Regions from separate parts of the Variovorax sp. LjRoot175 genome, predicted to be linked through region 2. Evidence: riboswitches for the same ligand, from Rfam matches in the RefSeq annotation. Region 2 holds a riboswitch; each other region holds the start of a gene.
The links. Region 2 has a riboswitch for glycine ahead of gcvT (glycine cleavage system aminomethyltransferase GcvT). Riboswitches for the same ligand answer to the same signal wherever they lie in the genome.
Positions count from the first base shown of each region.

Region 1: it holds a riboswitch for glycine, as region 2 does, so the genes downstream of both, ACSQ89_RS40825 (RidA family protein) here and gcvT (glycine cleavage system aminomethyltransferase GcvT) in region 2, are expected to answer to the same signal.
Region 3: it holds a riboswitch for glycine, as region 2 does, so the genes downstream of both, ACSQ89_RS39025 (D-amino acid dehydrogenase) here and gcvT (glycine cleavage system aminomethyltransferase GcvT) in region 2, are expected to answer to the same signal.

Region 1 is NZ_CAXURY020000003.1:623,647-626,871, forward strand. It holds gene ACSQ89_RS40820 (SRPBCC family protein) at 1-392, opposite strand, end outside; gene ACSQ89_RS40825 (RidA family protein) at 1,186-1,656, opposite strand; glycine riboswitch at 1,903-2,008, opposite strand; glycine riboswitch at 2,024-2,114, opposite strand; partial or broken gene ACSQ89_RS40830 (transposase domain-containing protein) at 2,209-2,383, shown strand; gene ACSQ89_RS40835 (GlxA family transcriptional regulator) at 2,569-3,225, shown strand, end outside.
Region 2 is NZ_CAXURY020000001.1:2,191,523-2,194,747, reverse strand. It holds gene ACSQ89_RS11060 (TRAP transporter large permease) at 1-98, shown strand, start outside; gene ACSQ89_RS11055 (hypothetical protein) at 180-716, shown strand; gene ACSQ89_RS11050 (hypothetical protein) at 849-1,757, shown strand; glycine riboswitch at 1,787-1,889, shown strand; glycine riboswitch at 1,902-2,019, shown strand; gene gcvT (glycine cleavage system aminomethyltransferase GcvT) at 2,031-3,225, shown strand, end outside.
Region 3 is NZ_CAXURY020000003.1:257,330-260,554, reverse strand. It holds gene ACSQ89_RS39035 (hypothetical protein) at 1-226, opposite strand, end outside; partial or broken gene ACSQ89_RS39030 (8-amino-7-oxononanoate synthase) at 491-688, shown strand; glycine riboswitch at 953-1,045, shown strand; glycine riboswitch at 1,058-1,163, shown strand; gene ACSQ89_RS39025 (D-amino acid dehydrogenase) at 1,250-2,575, shown strand; gene ACSQ89_RS39020 (hypothetical protein) at 3,128-3,225, opposite strand, start outside.

The sequences.
Region 1 (3,225 bases), on a different contig from region 2:
CCTTCCTGCATCTTCTTGGTCGTTGACATGAGCAAGCGTTGGCCAAGCTGAGCGATCTTGCCGCCGACATTCGCTTCCAGTTGGTAGGTCAACCTTGTCCCTTCCGGTGTGTCCGCCAGGGCCACGACGGCTGAGCTCTTGGCAAAGCCCGCAACGCCTCCCTCGCCCTCGCCGACCAGCTGATAGCCGTTCGGAGGATCCCGATCGAAGAGGCGGACTTTGCCCCTGAATCGCGCCTTTAGCGGTCCGAATTCGAAGCGCACGATCGCGGCGAACTCGCCGTCGGACCTCTCCTCGACCTCTTCGCAGCCGGGGATGCACTGCTTCAGGATCGCCGGTTCGTTCATCGCGGAATACACAGTCGCCCGGGAGGCAGGGTCGATCTTGCGCACCGCCTTGTTCTTGCGATGGCACCGCTTAAAAAGGATCAGGGTAGGCTAAACACCCGGGTCAAATTTGAAGCCCAGCGCCGGCCATACCGCGTGGTCGTCGGCGGTGGCCAACAAGCTGGCGCGCACGATATGGTGGTGTTGGCACGCGGACAGGCGTGGAGACCTGCGGCGTGGCAGCCAGTGCACTGACAGGAACCTAGAAACTACCGCTTCGAAGGAGAGCAAGCGACCACGCGTGTGATGGGCCAGACAGGTCGGACCGGGATGGGAACACTCCGATATGGATCAAGAGCACCAAACTCGATGATCAGTTGGGAGCCTCGTCAGCGAATACCATCAGGGCCAGCAGGCATCACCCCTGCACAACAGGCCGGATATAGACTGCAGCCCTGCCTCCTGATCCTTTACACACAAGTTGCTTGTAATCCGGGAGGCGCCCATATAAGCATTTCCAGTGTTCTAGATTACCGAGTTCTTCATCTAAAAGGCGGTCTTCACGGTTGGTCCGCGTCGCGTCGTGTATGGCGCCCGCGCTGAAACGCTGTCTAGCCAAGAGAGCCCGGCCGAACTCGTAGAGTGCCCGAGCTCAGCAGGACGACCTCTTCAGCGAGCTCGCGCGCACCAACAGGTGGTCGAGCCCGACCTCACCGAACTCGTTGATGACCACCACCGTGTCCGCCACGCCGGCATCGGCCAGCAAATGGCGCAGCAGCGTGGGTGCCGCTGCCGAGGAAGCCGGTCAGCGCATTTATCGGTACACAGCCGTCAGCCCAGGCCGCGGCGTGGTTCATCGTCAGGCCAACTCGAAGATGGCATCGACCTGGACAGCGACGTTGCGCGGTAGCGAATTGCAGCCGACTGCGGCGCGCGCATGCCGACCCGCTTCGCCGAACACCTCGACCATCAGGTCGGAGGCGCCGTTGATCACCTTGGGATGGTCGCCGAACTCGGGGGTGGAATTAACGAAGCCGCCGAGGCGCACGCAGCCCGCGACGCCATCGAGGCTGCCGCCCAGCGCCGTGCGCAGCTGGGCAAGGATGTTGATCGCGCACAGTCGCGCCGCCTTCTGGGCGTTCTCGATCGAGACGTCCTGGCCGACCTTGCCCACGTACTGGTCCTTGCCGCCGGCGGTCGGCACCTGGCCCGCGATGTAGATCAGCGCGCCGCTCTTTCGGGCCGGCACATAGTTGGCGACGGGGGCGACCGCCGTCGGCAATTCAATGCCGAGTTGGGTCAGGCGTGCGTCGGGTCCTTGCGTTGTCATTCTCTGGTGTCCTTGGAAGTAAGTGGTCAATTGCCGAAATAGGGGTCGTCGAGTGGGGCGGAGAGCTGATCGTCGGCATTCAGCTCGCTCAGGGCGGGCGCGAGCGCGCTGCCTGTGGTACGAATATCCCGAGCAGGCCGGCGCCGAGAACGATCACGCGCATGTCGTGAACCTATGAGGTTGCAGCGCTTGAACGCGGAGAAACGGAAGCTCGAAAAGAAAGCAACCGGACCATGCGTCCAAGTTGCCGCTCCCCCTGTCCTCGGTACCTGAGAGATTCACCCGCTGCGCCCGCAGCAGGTTTGCTCCTTCGGTGCATCACATGACGTGATGGCTCTCCAGACGGCTTTGACAGTTGATGCAGTACAGGCTCATCACGTGAGCCGACCTGAGCGTTTATGGGAGTTTGCGCCTTCGGTGGAGCCGCTTCGCGCGGCCCGCTCTCCTGCTATGACGAAGTCTATTCGGATCGTTGCTGGAAGTCGATAGTGCCGCAAGGGGTCGGGAGCCAACCAGCCTCTCGTTGTTCGAGCGCCAAGCCTGGAACGTGAGGCAGGGGAGTTGAAAAAATCAGAACTGGCCGGCCAGCGCGCGGCCGTCGTGATGAGCCTGGTGCAGGCGGCAAGCTCTGCGGCCCTGATCCGCACGCGTACCTAAAGACGTCCTGCAGCGCCTGCCCACGCACATGGCCAGCCGCATCGACAATCTCCTGCCGCACCGCTGGCAATCGATGAAGTGCCCTCCCGGCGAGACCGCCGTGAGCGGCCAATTGCCGCGTGCCGCCGGTCGCAGTCGTCAAGGATCGGACGGCCATCCGCTTACCTTCTATGCGACAAGTGCCATGAGCATCCGATTGCGCGCGGACATACTGCAACTGCTACGATTGCCGACCTTTTGGCAGGAGAGTCCACGATGATGCCGGTATCTGGTGTGAAGGCCGAACCCGCCAAGCTGGCGCGGCGGCGAGTGAAGGTCGGCTTCATCCTCCTTCCGGGCTTCACGATGTTTTCGTACTCTGCCCTGGTTTATATCTTGAAGCATTGCACCGACCCCGCAGCCGCGGTCGGAGTCGACTTTGAATATATCGTTCTAGGACAAAAGCCAGCGCAAACGACCTGCGGGGTCCAAGTACCTCCGACAGCGCCCCTGCACGCTGCTCGCGATTGCAACTACGTTTTCGTGATAGGCGGGAAGACAGCTGCTCCTGTCGAGGACCGCAGATCGATTCTGGAAGCACTCACAAGCGCCGATATGAAGGGCGCAACTCTTGTGGGGACAGGTTCGGGACTATTTGTGCTAATCGAAGCCGGATTTTTCGATAGGTTGCCCTGCGCAACGGATTGGTATCGGGGCGTCGACCGAGATACCCGTTTTGCAGAGGTGCAGCAAATCTCCGGCATTAACTTGGTCGTGAGCGGCAGGCGAGTTAGCTGTGCAGGAGGGCTAGCGGCGCTGGAACTCGGATCATGGCTTCTAGAGCGTCATTATGCCGCTATCGGCGCCGAGATTCCCGCGCCGCAAGAGCTTTCGACCTCCCCCACCGAAACTGAGCAGAATTCTGAAACAAGA
Region 2 (3,225 bases):
TCGTGCCCTTCCTGTGGGCGCACGCGGCCGTGCTGCTGGTGCTGACCTTCGTTCCGGCGCTCAGCACCTGGCTGCCGCGTTTGTGGGGCTTCAAATAGCGGCAGCGGCCCGGTCATTCACGAGGATGTCATGCGGATCCCCGATGCTGCGGCGCTCGACCCCGAACGCCCGAGCATCCCATGTTCCTCATCAAGACCGAGAAAGCGCGCCAAGAACTCCAGCCGGGCCGCCGCACGCTGGGCCAGCGCGAGCGCGCCCTGCTGCTGATGGCCGACGGCCAGCGCTCGGTCACCGACTTCGGCCAGCTCTTCGGCAGCCGCGACGAGGCCGGCCGCGTGGCGCTGCACCTGGTGCAGGAGGGCTATCTGCATCGTTCGCAACCCGCTACGCCCGCCGTGGCGCCGCCGGTGCAGGCAGCTCCGGCGCCCGACGCGAGCCCCGAGCCGCCGGTCGCGGCGGATGTCTTCGACGGCAAGCGTTCGCTCGCCACCACGCGGATGTTCCTGTTCGACCTGTGCGAGCGCATGTTCGTCAGGCGCGATCCGATCCTGGCCGGGCAGTTCCGCGAGCTGCTGCGCGAAGCGCGCGACCGGGAGTCGATGCTGGCCGCCGCATCCGCCATGCTCGGCGAGATCGAGAAGCTCGCGGGTGCCGAGCGCGCCACGTCGATCCGCGAACGCATCGACAAGCTGCTGCCGCCCCAGCTCGTGCATTGAAATCGGCCCCGACGGCCGCCATGGCCGCATCCGGGCAAACTCGGCGTCTCCGCTGACAAGACGAGGAGGGATACTCGTCGCGTCGCGCCCATCCGGCGCCCCGACCCTCCCTTCTTTTTTCTGTCAACAGGCATGACGAACTACGGTTTTGTTCATCTGGAGTACGGGAGTCGGCATCGTGATCATTCGGTCCAGGTGCTGACCAAGCTGCGAAGGCAGTTGGCCGGCGAGAGCGATCGTGTCGTTCTCGCGATCGTCGACAACGCCAGGTCCACCGGAGGCGAAGCATTGCGCAATGCGGAATTCGAGGACGGCTTCGTCATCGCAGGCGACAACTCCAACCGCGAATTCACTGGGTGGGACCAAGGAGTCGCAGCCATTCTTGCCCGCAGCGGCGAGCCCGACGTGTGGATCTTTTCGAACGACACCGTCGCGCGAAACCACGGATGGAGCGAACGCAGGGTGGCCGGCTTCGGCGGTGAAATCAAGAGGCTGGGGCTGCACCCGGGCCCGTGGCTCTTCGGCGAGATCAACGATTTTCCGCGCTCGACGATGACGCCGCTCGGTCCCCTGCTCGAATGGGTTTCGACCTACTGCTTCGCGATGAACGGCAACCTGCGCAGCCAGCTCGGTGCGCTTTCGCCGGGCAACGAATTCCTGGATTCGCTGGTCTACGACCGCTTCGAACCCGAGCACCGTCTGTTTCGCGACAGCGTCGACGAGGCCTATGTCGATTTCGTGTCAGCCTGGCTGATCAAGGACGAGAGCGATCCGTCCAGGCAGCGCAGATTCAAGTGGTCCCACGAATGGCACAAGGCCAGTGCGCTCTCGCCGGAGAACTTCGGCGACCTGCGCATGAAGGCGCGCTGCGTTCTCTCGGAGAGCATGCTCAGCGTGCGCGCCCGGCAGCTGGGCGCCGACATCCGCTCGCCCTACGACGCGCGCAATGCCAGAGCGCACATTCGCAGCTCCCTGCAGCTCGTCGCCGACAAGCTGTGGGAGAAGTTTCTGCTCAGGCGGCTGCGCCTGGAGCGCTCCTGAGCGGCCAGGACCGGGCTCATCCCTTACACTCGGACGGGTCAGGAGAGAGCCTCGCAGCGCGGGGCCGCCGAAGGCGCAGGTCCCCTCGAAAAACGGGCCCGAACGCTCAGGCAAAAGGACTGACGAAGCGCCCCATTTTCCGGGCGTTTCCTTGCTGGAGAGAGGCGGCGCATCGCGTTCTTTGTTCGCAGTGCCGTCCACCGAAGGAGCAAACCCCGATCGTGGGGCGAATCTCTCAGGTAAAGCGGACAGCAGGGGTGGCCCATGGCAAGAATGTCATGGATCTGGACTGCCCCTTTGGAGAGTGCCTTGGCCTCCGCATCCGACGATCTGCAAAAGACCCCGCTCTACGACCTGCACCTGGAGCTCGGCGCCCGCATGGTGCCCTTCGCGGGCTATGTGATGCCGGTGCAGTACCCCGCCGGCCTGATGGCCGAGCACAAGCACACGCGCGAGGCCGCCGGCCTGTTCGACATCTCCCACATGGGCCAGCTGCGCCTGGCTGGCCCCGATGCCGCCGCCGCGTTCGAGAGCCTGATGCCGGTCGACGTGATCGGCCTGGCGCCGGGCAAGCAGCGCTACGGCCTGCTCTTGAACGACGAAGGCGGCATCCTCGACGACCTGATGTTCTTCAACGAAGGCCACGACTCGCTGTTCGTGATCGTCAATGGCGCCTGCAAGGTGGCCGACATCGCGCACATCCAGGCCAGGATCGGCGCGCGCTGCCAGGTGCTGCCGATGCCCGACCACGCCCTGCTGGCGCTGCAGGGCCCGCAGGCCGTGACCGCGCTGGCCCGGCTCGCGCCCGGCATCGAGCGCTTCGTCTTCATGACCGGCGGCGCGGTGCAGATCGGCGGCATCGCGGCCTTTGCCACGCGCAGCGGCTACACGGGCGAGGACGGTTTCGAGATCTCGGTGGCCGCCAAGGATGCCGAAGCGCTCGCGCGGCTGCTGCTCGCCCAGCCCGAGGTCAAGCCCGTCGGCCTGGGTGCGCGCAATTCGCTGCGGCTCGAAGCGGGCCTGTGCCTCTACGGCAACGACATCGACGAGACCACCACGCCGGTCGAAGCCTCGCTCAATTGGGCGATCCAGAAGGTGCGGCGCACCGGCGGTGCGCGCGAAGGCGGCTTTCCGGGCGCGGCCAAGGTGCTGGCGCAACTCACGGCGGCCAATGGCGTCGCAGGCCACCTGGACCACCACACGCTCAAGCGCAAGCGCGTCGGCCTGGTGGCGCTGGAGCGCGTGCCGGTGCGCGATGGCACCTTGCTCGAATCCTTCGAGGGCGCGCCCATCGGCCAGGTGACCAGCGGCCTGCTCGGCCCCACGGTCGACCGGCCGGTCGCGATGGCCTATATCGCGCTTGCCTATGCCGAGCCCGGCACCCGCATCCAGGCCATCGTGCGCGGCAAGCCGGTGCCGATGGAAGTGAGCACCATGCCTTTCGTGCCGCAGCACTACTACCGCGGTT
Region 3 (3,225 bases), on a different contig from region 2:
GAAACATCGTGACCTCCACCAGCAAGAGCGGACCGAACTTGCGTCGCTCGCTTCCCAAACGGGGCGAAGGTAGAAAGCGGGCGATGCGAACTTCCGACCTGTCGGGGCTGACTTCGACCGGGTCTAGGGAGCCCAGAAAGCGATCCCGATCATGAACGAGCATGGGCTCGCCCAATTCGTAGCCCCGCGAGTCCCCGCCCGCAAGGTGCAGTTTCTCAAAGATCAAGATGAACAGAGTTGGTTTCCGGCCGTTCAGCGGCCGAATATCAGGAGGAGTAGGAGAACACGTTCTTCTCGCGCCAGCCCGCTGTATTTCGGCGATTGATAGTGAGACGTTTGCTCCACATATGTTCAGCAACGTTATAAAACATAAGCACCCAGTGGAGCGCCAAGATCGCCCGAGCTTGGCGCGCGCGGTCTTTCGTCGCAGGTCCCTTCCATCACATGCCAGGTAGATCTGCTTGATCTTGTCGATGGACGCCAATACGAGCTCGTCGGCGACAACGCGGCGGCGCTGGCCTTGTCCGCGGCGCTCGATGCACAAGATCTGTGGGTGCCGGCGATCCGCCCACCGACCGTGCCTGCGGGCACCGCGCGCCTGCGCATCACGCTGAGCGCAGCGCACACGCCGCAGGATGTGGAGGCGCTGGTCGATGGCCTCGCTTGCGCCGCCGGGAGTTTGAGATGAACGGCTGCTTCGTCACCGGCATTGTCGGAGGCATAGGCCAGCAGCGCCAGGCACTGCGCGTGGATCGACGATCCTCGCTCTTGCCCTGGAGCAAGTCTCCTTCGCGCCGCTCCGCCTGGACCAAGTTGACCAGCCGATCGACTGGTCAATGCCTGACGCATTGTTGACTACTAAGAAGCACCAACCCGCGCCCCCTGCTTCATGCCCCGGGGTCGGGCCCGCCCGATGGCGAACTATTGACTGCCAGCGATGGTCCGCATAGACTGCGATCCAGCAGGAGAGCGGGCCGCGGGAAGCGGCTCCACCGAAGGCGCAAACTCCCATAAACGCTCAGGTCGGCTCACGTGATGAGCCTGTACTGCTTCACTGTTAAAGCCGTCTGGAGAGCCATCACGCCATGTGATGCACCGAAGGAGCAAACCCGCTGCGGGCGCAGCGGGTGAATCTCTCAGGTACCGAGGACAGGGGGAGCGGCAACTTGGACGCACGGTCCGGTTGCTTTCTTTTTTCGAGCTTCCGTTCCCTTTGCGTTCGAGCGCTGCAACCTCAAGGGTTCTCGAAATGCGCGTGATCGTTCTCGGCGCCGGCCTGCTCGGCGTGACCTCGGCTTACTACCTCCAGCAACTCGGCCACGAAGTGACCGTGATCGACCGGCAGGCCACACCGGCTGCCGAAACCAGCTTCGCCAACGGCGGCCAGATCTCGGTCAGCCATGCCGAACCCTGGGCCAACCCGAGCGCGCCGCTCAAGGTGCTGCAATGGCTCGGCAAGGAAGATGCACCGCTCCTCTTTCGCATCCGCGCCGACATGCGCCAGTGGCTCTGGGGCCTGCAGTTCCTGCGCGAATGCACGCCGGCGCGCACGCGCCACAACATCGAGCAGATCGTGCGCCTGGGCACCTACAGCCGCGACACGCTGCAGCAGCTGCGCCGCGACACCGGTCTCCGCTACGACCAGCGCACCCAGGGCATCCTGCACTTCTATACGACACAGAAGGAATTCGACGGCGCACTGAAGCCGGCCGAGCAGATGCGCGCACTGGGCTGCGAGCGCCAGGTGATCTCGGCCGACGAGGCGGTGAAGATCGAGCCCGCGCTAGCCCACATCCGGCCCCAGTTGGCCGGCGCCACCTACACGGCCGAAGACGAATCGGGCGATGCCAACCGCTTCGCGCGCGAACTGGTCGCACTGGCCTCTGCGGCCGGCGTGAACTTCCTCATGAGCCACACCGTGACCGCGCTGCGCGAAGCAGGCGGCAGCATCGACCACGTGGAAGCGACAGACAACGAAGGCCGCTTCCAGCGCATCCGCGGCGATGCCTTCGTGCTGGCGATGGGCTCGCTGAGCCCGTTCTACGCCGCACCGCTGGGCATCCGGCTGCCGATCTACCCGGCCAAGGGCTATTCGGTGACCTTGCCGGTGAAGGACGCTTCGAAGGCGCACCAGGTGTCGCTGACCGACGACGAATACAAGCTGGTGTTCTCGCGCTACACCTCGGACAGCGGCGACCGCCTGCGCATCGCCGGCACGGCCGAACTCAACGGCTACGACCGCGACCTGAACCGCGTGCGCTGCGAGGCCATCGTGCGGCGCGTCGAAGAACTGTTCCCCGGCGCCGGCGACACCAGCCGCGCGCAGTTCTGGACCGGCCTGCGGCCGGCGACGCCCAGCAACGTGCCGCTGATCGGCAAAACGAAGCTGCCGAACCTGTTCCTCAACACCGGCCACGGCACGCTGGGCTGGACCCACGCCTGCGGCTCGGGCAAATCGATCGCGCGCATCGTGAGCGGGCTGAGGCCGGAGGTCGATTTCACGTTCACCGGGCTGGAGCATGGGACACAAGGCACCCGGCAGACTGGCTCCTCTGCTCCCTGGATGCCTCTCTGAACCACCCGTCCTGCTGCACATGGCTCAGTTGCCTGACAACCAACGGGGGCGCAGAGCGCCCTGGTCGGCGGTGGCATGAAGCATCGGCTGTGTCGATTTCTGCAACGCGCTGGATCGTTTATTCACCAGTTGATCGTTCGCTCGGGTGCAATGGAAGAAGCCGCTTGGATGCGGCCGCTCGATGTGTGCTCAAAGCCCTGTCGAACCGCCCAACGAAGCACGTGTCGAAAGAAGACCTCTGGCAGGAACTAATACGCCCGTAGCCATGCTCCACACCTCATTGACCGTCGTGGCCAATTGCAGGGGCACGCGTTCGTTGGCGGGGCGTTCAAGCACCCGCGAACGTTCCACCGCCTGCGCACTGGGTCGCGAACGCATATGCATCGGCGGCATCCGAAGGCGGACGTTACCGATGCAGGGCGCCCGGGCCCCGAATCCCTGCACCTGAAGCACATTCCTTTTCGCACGCTGCAAATGTCCAGCCGCTTGCAGATGTTTCGCGAGGTTCATTGGACGCTCCCTGTGAGCTGTTCGACTTCGGGCCGCGACGCGTCAGTCTGCGGCGTCCACGATCCTGCCGGAAACACGGACGGTAGATCTCGAGTTCGCAAGCTGATGCTCAAGTTGAAAGCTGAAGTCCGCTGCTATGG